Regions from separate parts of the Nocardioides sp. CPCC 206347 genome, predicted to be linked through region 2. Evidence: riboswitches for the same ligand, from Rfam matches in the RefSeq annotation. Region 2 holds a riboswitch; the other holds the start of a gene.
What was found. Region 2 has a riboswitch for cobalamin ahead of cobN (cobaltochelatase subunit CobN). Riboswitches for the same ligand answer to the same signal wherever they lie in the genome.
Positions count from the first base shown of each region.

Region 1: it holds a riboswitch for cobalamin, as region 2 does, so the genes downstream of both, ACOACQ_RS15600 (ABC transporter substrate-binding protein) here and cobN (cobaltochelatase subunit CobN) in region 2, are expected to answer to the same signal.

Region 1 is NZ_JBMCYZ010000004.1:260,597-268,034, reverse strand. Features, by position in the region: gene ACOACQ_RS15610 (RNA polymerase subunit sigma-70) at 1-976, shown strand, start outside; gene ACOACQ_RS15605 (dihydrofolate reductase family protein) at 976-1,539, shown strand; cobalamin riboswitch at 1,549-1,732, shown strand; gene ACOACQ_RS15600 (ABC transporter substrate-binding protein) at 1,790-2,785, shown strand; gene ACOACQ_RS15595 (FecCD family ABC transporter permease) at 2,896-3,858, shown strand; gene ACOACQ_RS15590 (ABC transporter ATP-binding protein) at 3,855-4,688, shown strand; gene ACOACQ_RS15585 (hypothetical protein) at 4,637-4,846, opposite strand; gene ACOACQ_RS15580 (RNA polymerase sigma-70 factor) at 4,919-5,827, opposite strand; gene ACOACQ_RS15575 (NAD-dependent epimerase/dehydratase family protein) at 5,928-6,875, shown strand; gene ACOACQ_RS15570 (VanZ family protein) at 6,833-7,411, opposite strand; gene ACOACQ_RS15565 (M15 family metallopeptidase) at 7,408-7,438, opposite strand, start outside.
Region 2 is NZ_JBMCYZ010000010.1:16,731-24,168, forward strand. Features, by position in the region: gene ACOACQ_RS23505 (helix-turn-helix transcriptional regulator) at 1-459, shown strand, start outside; tRNA gene ACOACQ_RS23510 (tRNA-Val) at 511-582, shown strand; gene ACOACQ_RS23515 (superinfection immunity protein) at 598-846, opposite strand; gene ACOACQ_RS23520 (hypothetical protein) at 1,164-1,949, shown strand; gene ACOACQ_RS23525 (AMP-binding protein) at 2,082-3,635, shown strand; gene ACOACQ_RS23530 (hypothetical protein) at 3,602-4,150, opposite strand; cobalamin riboswitch at 4,135-4,289, shown strand; gene cobN (cobaltochelatase subunit CobN) at 4,320-7,438, shown strand, end outside.

The DNA of each region.
Region 1 (7,438 bases), on a different contig from region 2:
AGCCGAGTTCATGCAGGCGGCCCGCGCCGGTGACGGCGGTCGGTTCGCGCTGCTGACCGAGCGGTACCGCAGGGAGCTGCAGGTCCACTGCTACCGCATGCTCGCGTCGTACGACGACGCGCAGGACCTCACGCAGGAGACCTTCCTGCGGGCGTGGGCGAAGCGCGAGTCGTTCCAGGGACGGGCGTCGCTGCGCACCTGGCTGTACCGGATCGCCACCAACGCCTGCCTGGACTTCCTCGAGAAGCGGCGCGACCGCACGCCGGTCCCGGCCGACCTGCACGGTGCGGGCGGGACGGGCACCGAGGTGCTCTACCTGCAGCCGTGGCCGGACAGCCAGCCGCAGGACCCACACACGCAGGCGGTGGCCCGGGAGACCATCGAGCTGGCGTTCATCGTGGCCGTCCAGCACCTGCCCGCACGCCAGCGCGCCGTACTGATCCTCCGGGACGTGCTCGGGTGGCCGGCGCAGCAGACGGCTGACGCCCTCGACCTGACCCTGGCCTCGGCCAACAGCGCGCTGGCCCGGGGTCGGACCACGATGCGCCAGCACCTCCCCGACGGTCGGCTCGACTGGAGCGCCCGAGCCGGGCAGGGGTTGAGCGAGCAGGAGCAGACGCTGGTGTCGGCGTACGTCGAGCGGCTCGAGAAGCTCGACCTCGAGGGGTTGAGCGAGCTCCTGCGTGACGACGTCCGGTTCGCGATGCCGCCGCAGGTCGGTGTGTGGGTCGGTCTCGAGGCGGTCTTCCAGACCTGGGTCGACGGGCTCAGCGACGCCGACCCGACCGGCTTCCGGTGCCTGACGACGACGGCCAACGGCCAGCCGGCCGTGGCGGCGTACTACCGCCCACCCGGGTCCTCGACGTACGAAGCCCTCGCGATGGACGTCCTGCGGGTGGAGGGTGGGCTCATTGCCGAGCTGCTCACCTTCGGACCCGAGATGTTCGAACGGTTCGGCCTCCCGGAGGAGCTGTGATGCGTGACGTGACCTACTCGATGTCCATGTCCCTCGACGGCTACGTCACCGACCCGGACGGCGGCATTGACTGGAGCGCGCCCTCCGACGAGGTCTTCCAGCTGTCCATGGACGAGATCCGGGGCGTCGGCGTCCACCTGATGGGGCGGCGACTCTACGAGACGATGCTGTACTGGGAGGAGCCCGAGCACCAGGCGGGCTTCGACGGAGCGGAGCTCGAATGGGCCGGTCTCTGGAACCCGCTCCCCAAGGTGGTCTTCTCCACCACGCTCGCCGAGGTGCGGGGGAGTGCCCGGCTGGCCACTGGCACGATCGCCGAGGAGATCGAGCGGTTGCGCTCCGAGCCCGGCGAGGGGGACATCGCGATCGGCGGCGCGACCCTCGCGGCCGAGGCGGCCGAGCTCGGCCTCATCGACGAGTACCGGATCCGGGTCTGCCCGGTGCTGGTCGGCGGCGGGACGCCCTTCTTCGTCCACCGGGAGCGGCGGGTGGACCTCGAGCTCGTCGAGACCCGCGCCTTCGACTCCGGGGTGGTCTTCCTCCGTCACCGCGTGAAGCGGTGACCTGCCTCTGCTACGTTCTCGAACGCCAGTCGTACTCCGAACGGAGTCAGGGAACCCGGTGCGAATCCGGGACTGACGCGCAGCGGTGAGGGTGACGGGCGGGGCACTTTGCCACTGGATCATTGCGATCCGGGAAGGCGCCTCGTCTGGGTGATCCCGAGTCCGAAGACCTGCTGGCCGTGGACGACAACGTCCGCGTGATCTGTCCAACAGGCCTCGCGACAAAGGTCTCGACATGAGATGAGAACTCATGATGCGCATTTCCCGACCCCTGGCGACCCTTGCCTCCGTCTCGCTCCTCACGGCACTCACCGCCTGCGCGGGTGCTCCGAGCGAGGAGAAGGCGGCGTCCCCGCAGGGCGGCTACCCGCTCGAGGTCACCACCTGTGGCTTCACCTCCACCCTCGACGCCCGCCCCACCCGGGCGATCACGATGAACCAGGGCGCGACCGAGGTCGCGCTCGCCCTGGGCGTCGAGGACCAGCTCGTCGGCACGGGCTACATCGACGACGCGGTCCCCGCGAAGTGGAAGGCGGCCTACGACGCGGTGCCGGTGCTCTCCGACCAGTACCCCGACCACGAGACCGTGATCAACGCGAAGCCCGACTTCATCTACGGCTCCTACATCAGTGCGTACGACGACGAGGCCGCCGGTTCGCAGGAGCAGCTCGAGAAGCTGGGCATCGCCTCGATGACCTCGCTCTTCGGGTGCGGTGACGGCGACGCCAAGCCGGAGGGCGGCACCACGTTCGAGACGGTCTGGGACGAGGTCGACCTGGTGGCGAGGGCGTTCGGCGTCCCGGAACGGGCGGAAGCCATCCGCACCGCACAGTCGGAGGTGCTGGAGGAACTGGAGGCCGAGAAGCCCGGCGCCGGCATCGACGTCTTCTGGTACGACTCGGGTGACAAGACGCCGTACGTCGGCACCGGCGAGGGTGGCCCGCAGCTGATCCTCGATGCGGTCGGTGCGACCAACGTGTTCGCGGACATCCCGCACGGCTGGACCGATGTCGCGTGGGAGAAGGTCATCGCGGCCGACCCCGATGTCATCGTCCTCGCCGACGCCTCGTGGTCCACGGCGAAGGAGAAGATCGCCTACCTCAGGAACGACCCGGTGCTCAGCAAGATGCGCGCCGTGAAGGCCGGGGCCTTCGTGGCGCTGCCGTTCTCGGAGACCACGCCCGGGGTCCGCCTCGCCGATGGTGCCGTCAACGTCGGTGGGCAGCTCGACAAGCTGCCGCGCTGATGTCCGTGGCACTCGCGTCGCGCCGGGCCAGCGGGCCCGGCGCGACGGGTGGCCTGCTCGCGGTCGGCCTGGGTGCGCTGCTCGTCGCCGTACTCGTGGTCACGGTGGTGATGGGCGTCGGGATCGGCTCGGTGCCCATCCCGACGTCGACCGTGCTCGAGGTCATCGCGCAACGCTTCGGTCTCGGTGGGGACGTGTCCCTGCTCGACGACCAGATCGTCTGGCAGTTGCGGATGCCGCGCGTGCTCGGGGCCGCGGCCACGGGTGCGGCCCTGGCGCTCGTCGGCGTGGTGCTGCAGTCGTTGACCCGCAACGACCTCGCCGACCCCTACCTGCTCGGCATCTCCGGCGGTGCGGCTGTCGGCGCGGTCAGCGTGCTGGTGCTCGGGGTGTCGGTCGGCGGCCTGCTCGCCACCACGATGCTCACTCTCGGCTCGTTCCTCGGCGCGCTCGGTGCGCTGGTCGCGGTCCTCCTGCTGGCCACCGGCCGGGCGGGGGACCTGCCACCGGCGCGCACCGTGCTGGCCGGTGTGGCGGTCGGGCAGGTGTGCGCGGCGTACACGTCGTTCGTCACCATCATGAGTGGCGACCACGACGCCGCTCGCCGCGTGCTCGCCTGGACGATGGGGTCACTGGCCGGGCTGCGCTGGGACTCGGCGATCCTGTTGCTGGTCGTCGCCGTGGTCGCGTCGGTCGCAGTCCTTGCGTTCACCTCGGACCTCGACGCCTTCGCGTTCGGGGAGTCGGCGGCCAGCTCGCTGGGTGTCTCGGTCAACCGGACCCGCTGGATCCTGCTCACGGGTACGGCGCTCGTCACCGCCAGCCTGGTGGCCTACACCGGTGCCATCGGCTTCATCGGTCTCGTGGTGCCGCACGTCGTGCGGTTGCTGGTGGGACCGAGCCACCGTCGGCTGCTGCCGTTGAGCGCACTGGTCGGGGCGATCCTGCTGGTGTGGGCCGATACGGCGGCCCGGTCGATCATCGACGGCCAGGAGATCCCGATCGGCGTGGTCACGGCCGTGCTCGGTGCCCCGGTGTTCGCCGTACTGCTTCGACGGGAGCGTGCGCGATGAGGGCAGAATCGATCACGTGGGGCGTGCCGGAACGCACGATCCTCCGCAACGTGTCGCTGGAGTGCCCGCCGGGCACCGTGACCGGACTGCTCGGTCCGAACGGCTCGGGCAAGACCTCGCTGCTGCACGTCCTCGCGGGGCTGCGTCGCCCGGACGCCGGCCAGGTGCACCTCGGTGAGGAGAGCCTCCACCGGCTCCCTGCCCGCGACCGGGCCCGCAGGGTGGCGGTGCTCGAGCAGCACTCGGTCACCGGGCTGGACCTGCAGGTGCGCCAGGTGATCGAGCTCGGACGGATCCCGCACCGCGGCCGGTGGCCCGCGTCGCGCACCGAGGGGCGGGATGCGATCGCCCGGGCCGTCCGGCTGGCCGAGGTCGGCGACCTGCTCGACCGGAGGTGGCAGACCCTGTCCGGTGGGGAGCGCCAGCGGGTCCAGCTCGCCCGCGCGCTGGCGCAGGAGCCGGAGATCCTGATCCTCGACGAGCCGACGAACCACCTCGACCTGGGTCACCAGATCGACTTCCTCACCACGGTGCGGCGACTGGGGCTGACGGTGGTCGCGGCGCTGCACGACCTCGACCTGGCAGCCGCGTTCTGTGACCAGCTGGTGCTGCTCCAGGACGGCGCGGTCGTGGCGGCGGGGGCCGCCGCGGACGTGCTGACCCCGGCCACGATCCAGCGGGTCTACGGGGTGCAGACCTCGGTCGGCCCGCACCCGGAGTCGGGCCGGCTCCACGTCGTGTGGCACCACCGGGAGCGCACCGCGCCTGAGTCAGACGTTCACTCAGACGGTTCGGTGTCGCACTCGACCTTCGGGTTCACGCCGAAGTAGTTCAGCGGGCCGGCCACGATGGTCAGCGCGGTGTCGCTGAACGTCTTGCAGTTCACCTCGCGGTCGTCGCTGAAGTAGCCGCGCTGGACCGCGGCCAGCACGCCGAAGACCAGCCAGATCACCACCACGATGCCGCCGATGCCTGATGTCTGTCGCATGTTGACCTCCTCGGGTCTGCCGTCGCCCCTGCGGTACCCAGAAGAGCCGGGTTCAGCGCGAGGGCACGGTTCTCAGTCGCGGTGGCCGAGGAGCGTGTTCAGGTCACCGACCGCGCCGAGGTGGCCGAGCTTCTCCGGGTTGAGGAGGTTGCCGAGTCCGACGATCCGTCCGGCGTCGACATCGATCGTCATCACGCACAGGAGCGCGCCGTCGGCGTCGCGGGTGCGCAGTGCCGGTTGGCCGTTGGCCTGCACCAGGTCGAGGAGGACGCCGAACCGGTCGCCCTGACGCACGAGGCCGAGCAGGAAGCGGGCCACGGCCAGCGCGCCCACCATCGGCTTCTGGATCGCCGGTGCCCGGCCGCCGCCGTCGCCGACGAACACGACGTCCTCGGCGAGCAACCGCTCGAGGCCGGCCAGGTCGCCGTCGTTCATCGCGGCGAGGAACTCCGAGGCCAGCCGGTCGCGGTCTTCGTGGGTCGCCTCGAAGCGCGGCTTGCCGTCGTTGATCCGCCTCTTTGCACGGGCGAAGATCTGTCGGCAGTTCGCCTCGCTCTTGTCGACGACGTCCGCGATCTCTGCGTATTCGTAGCCGATGACGTCGCGCAGCACGAACACCGCACGCTCCACCGGTGAGAGTGCCTCGAGCAGCACGAGGAAGGCCGTCGACACCGTTTCGTCCAGCACGATGCGGTGCGCCGGGTCGGCGTCGTCGGAGTCGACGATCGGCTCCGGCAGCCAGGGGCCGACGTACTGCTCCCGACGGACGCGGGCCGAGCGCAAGGTGTCGATGGCGAGCCGGGTGGTGACGGTGGTGGCGTACGCGTCGAGGTTGTCCACGCCCTCCAGGGAACTGCGGTGGAGACGGAGGAAGGCGTCCTGGACGACGTCCTCGGCCTCCACGACGCTGCCGAGCATCCGGTAGGCGATCGAGAACATCAGCGGGCGCAGTTCGTCGTGCGCCAGGGCGAGATCCGTCATCGTCCGGCCAAGACTAGCCAAGAACTTCCAGGGACTTGTCACACCTGACAGGCCTGTCCCGTCGAAGGGGTACAAGCCCCCAACCGAAGGGAAAAGGATCATGCGAATCTTCATTGCCGGTGCCACCGGAGCGCTGGGAAGCCGCCTCGTGCCCCTGCTGGCCGAAGCCGGCCACGAGGTGTTCGGCTCGAGCCGCAACGAGGCCGGCCGCGCCGCCGTCGATGCCCTGGGCGCCATCGGGATCGTGATGGACCCGCTCGACGCGGACAGCGTGCGCGCCGCTGTCGCCGAGGCGAAGCCCGACGTCGTCGTCCACCAGCTCACCGCGCTGAGCGCGCTCTCGGGAAACATGAAGAAGTGGGACCAGGACTTCGCGATGACGAACCGGCTGCGGATCGAGGGCACGGACCACCTGATCGCGGCCGCTCGGGAGTCCGGTGTCCGACGCTTCGTCGCGCAGAGCTACGGCGGGCACTGGACCAACGAGCGCGCCGGTGGGTGGGTCAAGACCGAGGACGACCCGCTCGTGGCGGACCCCGGCAAGGAGGCGCGGGAGACGCTGCGCGCCATCAAGCACGTCGAGGAGGTCGTCACCGCGGCGCCCGGTATCGAGGGCGTGGTTCTTCGCTACGGCAACTTCTACGGCCCGGGCAACGCCCTGTCGCGTGACGGCGAGATGGGGGAGATGGTGCGGCGTGCGAAGTTCCCGGTGGTCGGCGGTGGGGCGGGGGTGTGGTCGTGGATCCACATCGACGACGCCGCTGCCGCGACGGTGGCCGCGATCGAACGGGGAGCCGCGGGCATCTACAACGTCGTCGACGACGACCCCGCGCCCGTCGCCGAGTGGCTGCCCTACCTGGCCGAGCAGCTCGACGGCAAGTTGCCGATGAGGTTGCCGGCCTGGCTGGCCCGGCCGCTGATCGGCCAGTTCGGGCTGGCCCTGATGACCACCGTGCGGGGGTCGTCGAACGCGAAGGCCAAGCGCGAGCTGGTCTGGGCGCCGCGCTACACGAGCTGGCGCGAGGGGTTCCGGACCGGGATCGGCTGATCGTCTGCGGGACGGTGCCACCAGGGGAGTGAGAGCAGCGCGGCGATCCCGGCACCTGCAGTGTTGAGGAGGATGTCGTCCACCGACGACACACGGTCGAGTCGAAGCAGGTACTGCGCCGACTCGATCAGCGCCGAGCAGCACCCCGCGAGCACGACGATCCGTGGCAGTGACGCCAACGACCGGAACCGCAGTGGGACGAAGAAGCCCAGTGCCGAGAGCAGCACGAGGTTGCCGACGACCTGGATCTCGGACATCGTCTCGAGGTCGCGCAACGGCACGAGGCTCACGGCGCCCGTGACCAGCCCCGCCTGGTTGCCGGGCAACATCGTCATCCAGACCCACGGCACCGTCCCGTAGACGATTCCCACGTCGGCCAGCGCCGTGCGCCAGGCCCACCTGGTCGGCGTACCGGTGAGGACGCGCAGACGGGCCAGGGCCCAGATCCCCAGCAGGGCAAGGGGAAACAGGGCGACGGCGCCGAAGGCGATACCCGTCGCCGTACCAAGGATGTCGTGCACTCCGGGTCCTCTCACTGCTGCAACCTCGGGTCCTCGGTCGGG
Region 2 (7,438 bases):
AGCCACACCTTCGAGGTCGACCCGTGGTCGGTGGTGGTGCGGCACGGGCGGTGGTACCTCCTCTGCTTCGCGCACCACGCTGACGCCGTACGCACCTATCGCATCGACCGGGTGACGTCGGTCGGAGGGGGCACCCGGACCTACGAGGTGCCCGACGGGCTCGATCCGGTTGCCGTGCTGGAGGAGAACCTCGCCTCCGGCTGGGCCCACGACACCTGGGTCGTCTTCCACGCCCCCGCTGCCGAGGTGGCGCCCTGGCTGCGGTCGACGATGGGCCGGCTCGAGGCGCTGGACGCATCGCGCTGCGTCGTCGTGGGCAGCACCAACAATCCGACCATGTACGCGGGCGAGTGGCTGGCCGGGATGCCGTTCGAGTTCACGGTCGAGGGCGGGCCGGAGCTGCGGGCGGCGGTGGGTGCCGTGTCGGAGAAGCTCGCGCGGGCCGTGGGGAGCGCGTAGCCCGCCGTTTCGGGCCTGAGGGGCGCCTTCGCTACGCTGATGCGGCTTCTGGGGCGTATAGCTCAGCGGTAGAGCGTCCGCCTTACACGCGGATGGTCGGGGGTTCGATCCCCTCTGCGCCCACCCGCACGTCCAGCGTCACTCCGTGATCCGCAGACCGGCGAGCCCGTGGCCCTTGCTGGCCATGCCCAGCGCAACGAACCAGCCGACAACCGTCCAGCCGAGCGCGAGGTTCATGATGCCGATCGCGTCAGCGTTCGCCTTGCCGCGGGTGGTCGCGACCGCCCACGGCAGCAGGTAGCCGCAGGTGCAGAAGGTGGCGAGCCAGGTCAGCAGGATCCGCCGGAAGCGGCGGCGGTGCTGGTCACTGACGAGTTCGAAGTACATGGCCGCACGGTAGAGCAGAACGACGACCCGGGGTATGGGAAATCGCGAGGCTGGGTACCGGGGTCCTGGGTGGTTGTGTCGGCCGACTCGGCGGCAGGACAACCGGATGAGGGGCGTCAACCTTTGCTTCGCGGACAGCGCGAAAGCAGCGGTGGGCGCTCCACTGCTGGTTTTCGGGCCAGCGCCCGTTCGAGTTCAACCGTCGCGGGTCCCGGCCCGCTGCACCTGGGGGTTCCACAATGTCCGTTCACTTCCGCCGAGATCGGTCGTTGTCGCACACGCGCGCGAACAGCCGACTTGGCCGCGTCGTTCTCGCTGTGCCAGGAGTCGTCCTGGCCGCCACCTTCCTCGCTGTTCCTGCCCACGCCGATCCGGGCGCGCCCCTCGATCACCAGACCGGGGGCAGGTCCGGAGAGGCGCCGGGCCGCACGGGTGGTGCCCCGCCCGCGCCGGACCACGCCTCGGCTCCCGATGCGGTCGGCCAACCCGCGGCGGCCGCACCTGCGGCGCCTCCTGCGGCAGCGCAACCGGATCCCGCCCCGCAGGGATCCGGCGTCGAGGCCGTGCCCGACCCAGCGCCTGTTGCGCTCGACGCGCCGGAGGCGGCTCCCGCAGCAGCGCCCGCCGAGGTGCGAGCGGCGAAGGGGAAGAAGGTCGTGGTCTGCAAGTACGTCCGCAAGCCCGGTGTGGCCGAGATCTTCTCGCACATCATCGTCGTCAATGAGAACGCCCTGCTGGGCAAGGGATTCGCGGGAACGTTCCCGTTCGCCTTCTCCGATGCTCACTTCAAGTCGGTGGCGGTCCGCTACGCCGCGAAGGGTGAGCAGGCCAGGGACATCAGCCCGTCAGCCTGCCCGGCTGGCGAGGAGCCGCCCGGAGAAGAGCCGCCCGGAGAAGAGCCGCCCGGAGAAGTGCCGCCGGCCGGCGAGGTCGGTGGCATCTCGGAGGAAGCGGGTGGCCCGGCGGTGAGCGCCGACGAGGCCATCCCGAACACCGGTGCGCCGTCCAACCTGCCGCTGCTGGCCATGCTCGGTGGACTCTGCAGCCTGGCTGGTGGGTGGCTGGTTGCCAGGGACGTCCGGGGTCGCCGCCAGACCATCTGATCGGCAATCCCTTCCGAACAGACGGAGCCCGCGCCGGAGCATGGCGCGGGCTCCGTCGCGTCTCGGTGTCCCGGCGCGCGCGGTGTCTCCTATGGTGGTCGTCGTCACACCTTCGTCCTGCCAGGAGGCCCCGTGTTCGTCCCGTTCAGCGTCAATGACTTCCTCGACCGTGCCGTCACGGTCTACGGCGAGCGGGTCGGTGTGGTGGACGAGCCCGACCAGCCCGCAGCCAGTCTCGGTGAGCTCACCTATGCGCAGTTCGGGGAGCTGGCCCGGCGCCAGGCCGCGAAGCTCGACGAGCTCGGCATCGGCGTCGGCGACCGGGTCGCGATCGTCAGCCACAACAGCAGCCGGCTGCTGACGTCGTTCTACGGCGTGAGCGGCTGGGGCCGGGTGCTGGTTCCGGTGAACTTCCGGTTGAGCCCCGACGAGGTGCAGTACATCGTCGAGCACTCCGGAGCGCGGGTCCTCTACATCGACCCCGAGCTCGAGGAGTCGCTGGCCGACGTCACGTGCGAGCAGAAGTTCGTGATCGGCGACGACGACGCGCTGTACGCGCCGGAGGGCACCGAGCCGCGGTCGTGGGAGTACGACGAGGCGGCGACGGCCACCATCAACTACACCTCCGGTACGACGGCCCGGCCCAAGGGCGTCCAGATCACGCACCGCAACATCTGGGTCAACGCGCTGACCTTCGGGCTGCACGCTCAGATCAACGACCGCGACGTCTACCTCCACACGCTGCCGATGTTCCACGCCAACGGCTGGGGGATGCCGTTCGCGATGACCGGCATCGGTGCCCGGCACGTCGTGCTGCGCAAGATCGACGGTGCCGAGATCCTGCGGCGGGTGCGCGACCACGGCGTCACGGTGATGTGTGCCGCTCCTGCGGTCGCGGCCGCCGTACTCGAAGCGGCGCAGACGTGGGAGGGCGAGATCCCCGGGCGCGACCGGGTGCGGATCATCATGGCGGGCGCCCCGCCGCCGACGAAGACCGTCGTGCGGGTCGAGGAGGAGCTCGGCTGGGAGTTCATCCAGATCTACGGCCTCACCGAGACCTCGCCGCTGCTGACGTTCAACCGCACCCGTGCGGAATGGGACGACCTGTCGGCCCAGGAGCGGGCCGCGAAGCTGACGCGCGCGGGTGCGCCGGCGCTGGGCGTCCGGCTGAGGACTGACGAGTCCGAGGAGGGCGCAGGGGAGGTGCTGGCCCGGTCGAACGTCGTCCTCGAGGGGTACTGGGAGCAGCCCGAGGAGTCGGCGGCCGCGCTGAAGGACGACTGGTTCCACACCGGTGACGGCGGCTACCTCGGTGACGACGGCTACCTGACGATCGCGGACCGCAAGAAGGACGTGATCATCACCGGAGGCGAGAACGTCACGTCGATCGAGGTCGAGGACACCTTGTTCTCGCACCCTGCGGTGGCCGAGGTCGCGGTGATCGGCGTCCCCAGCGAGAAGTGGGGCGAGACGATCAAGGCACTGGTGGTCCTGACCGCCGACGCCACCGCGGGCCCCGAGATGGAGGCCGAGCTGATCCGGTGGTGCAAGGACCGCCTGGCGGGCTACAAGGCTCCGACGTCGGTGGAGTTCCGTGACGAACTGGCCCGGACGGCGACCGGCAAGCTGCAGAAGTTCAAGCTCCGCGCGCCCTACTGGGACGGGTTGACCCGCCAGGTGAACTGAGCCGCCGGGACGAGCGAGGCGGCCCAGCCGGCACCCTGCCAGGCGGCAACGGTGTCGGTGGCCCAGGTCGACGCTGCGGCGTCGAGGGAGTCGATGACGTCGATCTCGGTCTCGACCGGCGAAGCCGTCGCGACGAGCGGCTGGCCGCTGATCGGGTCGGTCAGGTCGGGCCCGCCGTCGACGCAGGTCGCGCGGACCAGGCCGATGCCGAGCCGCCGCTGGTTCAGGGCCAGGCTCAGCGCGGCGATCCCGGCGTCGCCGTACCCGACGACCGAGAGGCCGTCCGGCGGGTGCACCGAGGACTCGCGGGCATAGCGGACCGAACGGAGCAGGTCACCCCCATCGGTCCACGTCGGTACGACGACCCGGACCTTCGCCCGGGTGGCGATCCGGCTCGCCAGTGCCGCCACGGCGTCGGGGTCCGTGCGCACCGCCGGATGCCACAGGAGGAGGGTGTCGGCGTTGGGATGTCCGTGTACCGCGACCTGGATGCCGGGCGACTGCTGTGTGACCACGGGACCACCGTAGGCTGAGCACCCACATGTCCGTGGCACAGGAACCCGGTGCGAGACCGGGGCGGTTCCGCCACTGTGATCCCAGCCGAGCAGATCGGCACGGGTGAGCCAGACACTGGTCGCGGACATCAGCCACCGATCGAGGGGCGCGAACCCCGAGGAGGAACCCGTGCGCATCGCACTCCTGTCCACGTCCGACACCGACCTGCTCTCTGCCCGGTCGAGTGGTGCGGACTACGGCTGGGCCAACCCCAGCCGCTCCGACCTCGCCGACCTGACGGTCCTGGCGGAGGGCGCCGACCTGGTCGTGCTGCGCCTGCTGGGCTCCCCGCAGCAGTACGACGCCGAGCTGGCCGCGTTGCGCGGCACCGGGCGTCCGCTCGTGGTGCTCGGCGGCGAGCTCACGCCCAGCGCAGAGCTCATGGAGACCTCGACCGTCCCCGTCGGTGTCGCCGCCGAGGCGCACCGCTACCTCGCCGAGGGTGGCCCGCGGAACCTGGCCCAGCTGCACCGCTTCCTCTCCGACACCGTGCTGCTGACCGGTGAGGGGTTCGAGGCGCCGGAGGTGATCCCGGCGTGGGGGATCCTCGAGCGACCGGCGGTTTCGAGGCTCGCTGGCGCTCGCACCTCAACCACCGGCGATGTCGCGAAGGTGGGGGTCCTGTTCTACCGGGCGCACCACGCGAGCGGGAACACCGATTTCGTCCACGCGCTGTGCGACGCCATCGACGCGACCGGTGACGCGATCGGCGTACCCGTGTTCGCGGGATCGCTGCGCGCCGCTCCCGACGAGCTGTTCGCGGCCCTGGCCGACCTGGACGCACTGGTGGTCACGGTGCTGGCTGCCGGCGGCAGCACGCCCGCGGCCGTCAGCGCTGGTGGAGACGACGAGACGTGGGACGTGGAGCGGATCGCCGCCCTCGACGTCCCCGTCCTGCAGGGGCTGTGCCTGACCAGCAGCCGCGAGGAGTGGGAGGAGTCGGACGACGGCGTCACGCCGCTCGACTACGCCAACCAGGTCGCCATCCCGGAGTTCGACGGCCGGATCAGCACCGTGCCGTTCTCCTTCAAGGAGATCGACCCCAACGACCCGGCCGGCCTGCCGTCGTACGTCGCCGACGCGGAGCGATCGGCCCGTGTCGCCGGCCTCGCGGTGAACTATGCGCGCCTCCGCTCGGTGCCGCCGTCGGAGAAGAAGCTCGCGCTGATGCTCAGCGCCTACCCGACCAAGCACGCCCGGATCGGCAACGCTGTCGGCCTCGACACCCCGGTGTCGACGGTCCGCCTGCTGCGCCGGCTCCAGGAGCAGGGCTACGACCTCGGGGTTTCGACGAGCTCGACCGGCGTACCTTCGGTGGTCGACATCATTGCGATGGACGACGACACCGAAGCCGGTGACGCCCTCATCCACGCGCTGATCGCCGCGGGTGGGCAGGACGAGGAGTGGCTGACGCAGGCGCAGCTGACCGACGCGCACGTGCGGATCAACAAGGCCGACTACGACGCCTGGACCTCGGACGTGCCGGCCGACCTGCGCGACGCAATGGTCGAGGCCTGGGGCGAGTCCCCGGGCTCGCTGTTCGTCAACGACTCCGGCGAGATCGTGCTCGCCACGCTGCAGGCCGGCAACATCGTGCTGATGATCCAGCCGCCCCGCGGCTTCGGCGAGAACCCCGTCGCGATCTACCACGACCCGGATCTCGCTCCGAGCCACCACTACCTGGCGGCGTACCGCTGGGTGCAGCACGGCTTCGGTGCCCACGCCGTGGTCCACCTCGGCAAGCACGGCTCGATGGAGTGGCTGCCCGGCAAGAACGCAGCACTGTCGGCCTCCTGTGCGACGGACGCCGCGATCGGCAGCATGCCGCTGATCTACCCGTTCCTCGTCAACGACCCGGGCGAGGGTGCGCAGGCCAAGCGCCGTGCGCACGCCACGATCATCGACCACCTGGTGCCGCCGATGGCGCGCGCCGAGAGCTACGGCGACATCGCTCGGCTCGAGGGCCTGCTCGAGGAGTACGACAAGATCTCGGCGATGGACCCGGGCAAGCTCGCGGCCATCCGCGGCGAGATCTGGCAGCTCATGCACGCCGCCGAGATGCACCGCGACCTCGGGCTCGAGGAGCGTCCCGACGACGAGCAGTTCGACGACTTCCTGCTGCACGTCGACGGCTGGCTGTGCGAGATCAAGGACTCCCAGATCCGCGACGGCCTGCACGTCCTGGGCCAGGCGCCGGACGGCGAGGCCCGGGTCAACCTGGTCCTCGCGATCCTGCGTGCGTCGCAGGTGTGGGGCGGACAGGCCCAGTCGGTGCCTGGCCTGCGGTCCGCGCTCGGCCTGGCCGTCGACGCGCCCACCACCGACGTCGACCGCGTCGAGGCGGAAGCCCGCGAGCTGGTCGAGGCGATGGACAAGGCGGGCTGGGACCCGGCTCGTGTCGCCGAGCTGACGACCTCCCCGGAGGTGCGCCAGGTCCTGACGTTCGCCGCGACCGAGGTGGTCCCGCGGCTGGCCCGCACCACCGACGAGCTCGACAACACGCTGCACGCCCTCAACGGCGGCTTCGTGCCCGCCGGGCCCTCCGGTTCGCCGTTGCGCGGACTGGTCAACGTGCTCCCGACGGGCCGCAACTTCTACACCGTCGACCCGCGGGCCGTGCCGTCCCGCCTGGCCTGGCAGACCGGCCAGGCGATGGCTGAGTCGCTGGTCCAGCGCTACCTCGACGACGAGGGCAGCTACCCGGAGTCCGTCGGCCTGTCCGTGTGGGGTACGTCGGCCATGCGGACCTCCGGCGACGACATCGCCGAGGTGCTGGCGCTGCTCGGCGTCCGCCCCGAGTGGGACGAGGCGTCGCGTCGCGTGACCAACCTGGTCGTCGTACCGCTGGCGGAGCTGGAGCGTCCGCGGATCGACGTCACCGTGCGCATCTCGGGGTTCTTCCGGGATGCGTTCCCGCACGTCGTCGCGATGCTCGATGACGCGGTCCAGCTGGTCGCCGCCCTCGACGAGCCGGCCGACCAGAACTTCGTGCGCGCCCACGCCCGGGCCGACCTCGCCGAGCACGGCGACGAGCGCCGTGCAACGACGCGGATCTTCGGCTCCAAGCCGGGGTCCTACGGTGCGGGCATCCTGCAGGCCGTCGAGTCGGGCACCTGGCGCGACGACGCCGACCTCGCCGAGGTCTACACGGCGTGGGGCGGCTTCGCCTACGGCCGCGGGCTCGACGGGGTGCCGGCTGCGGACGACATGCGCAGCAACTACAAGCGGATCAAGGTCGCGGCGAAGAA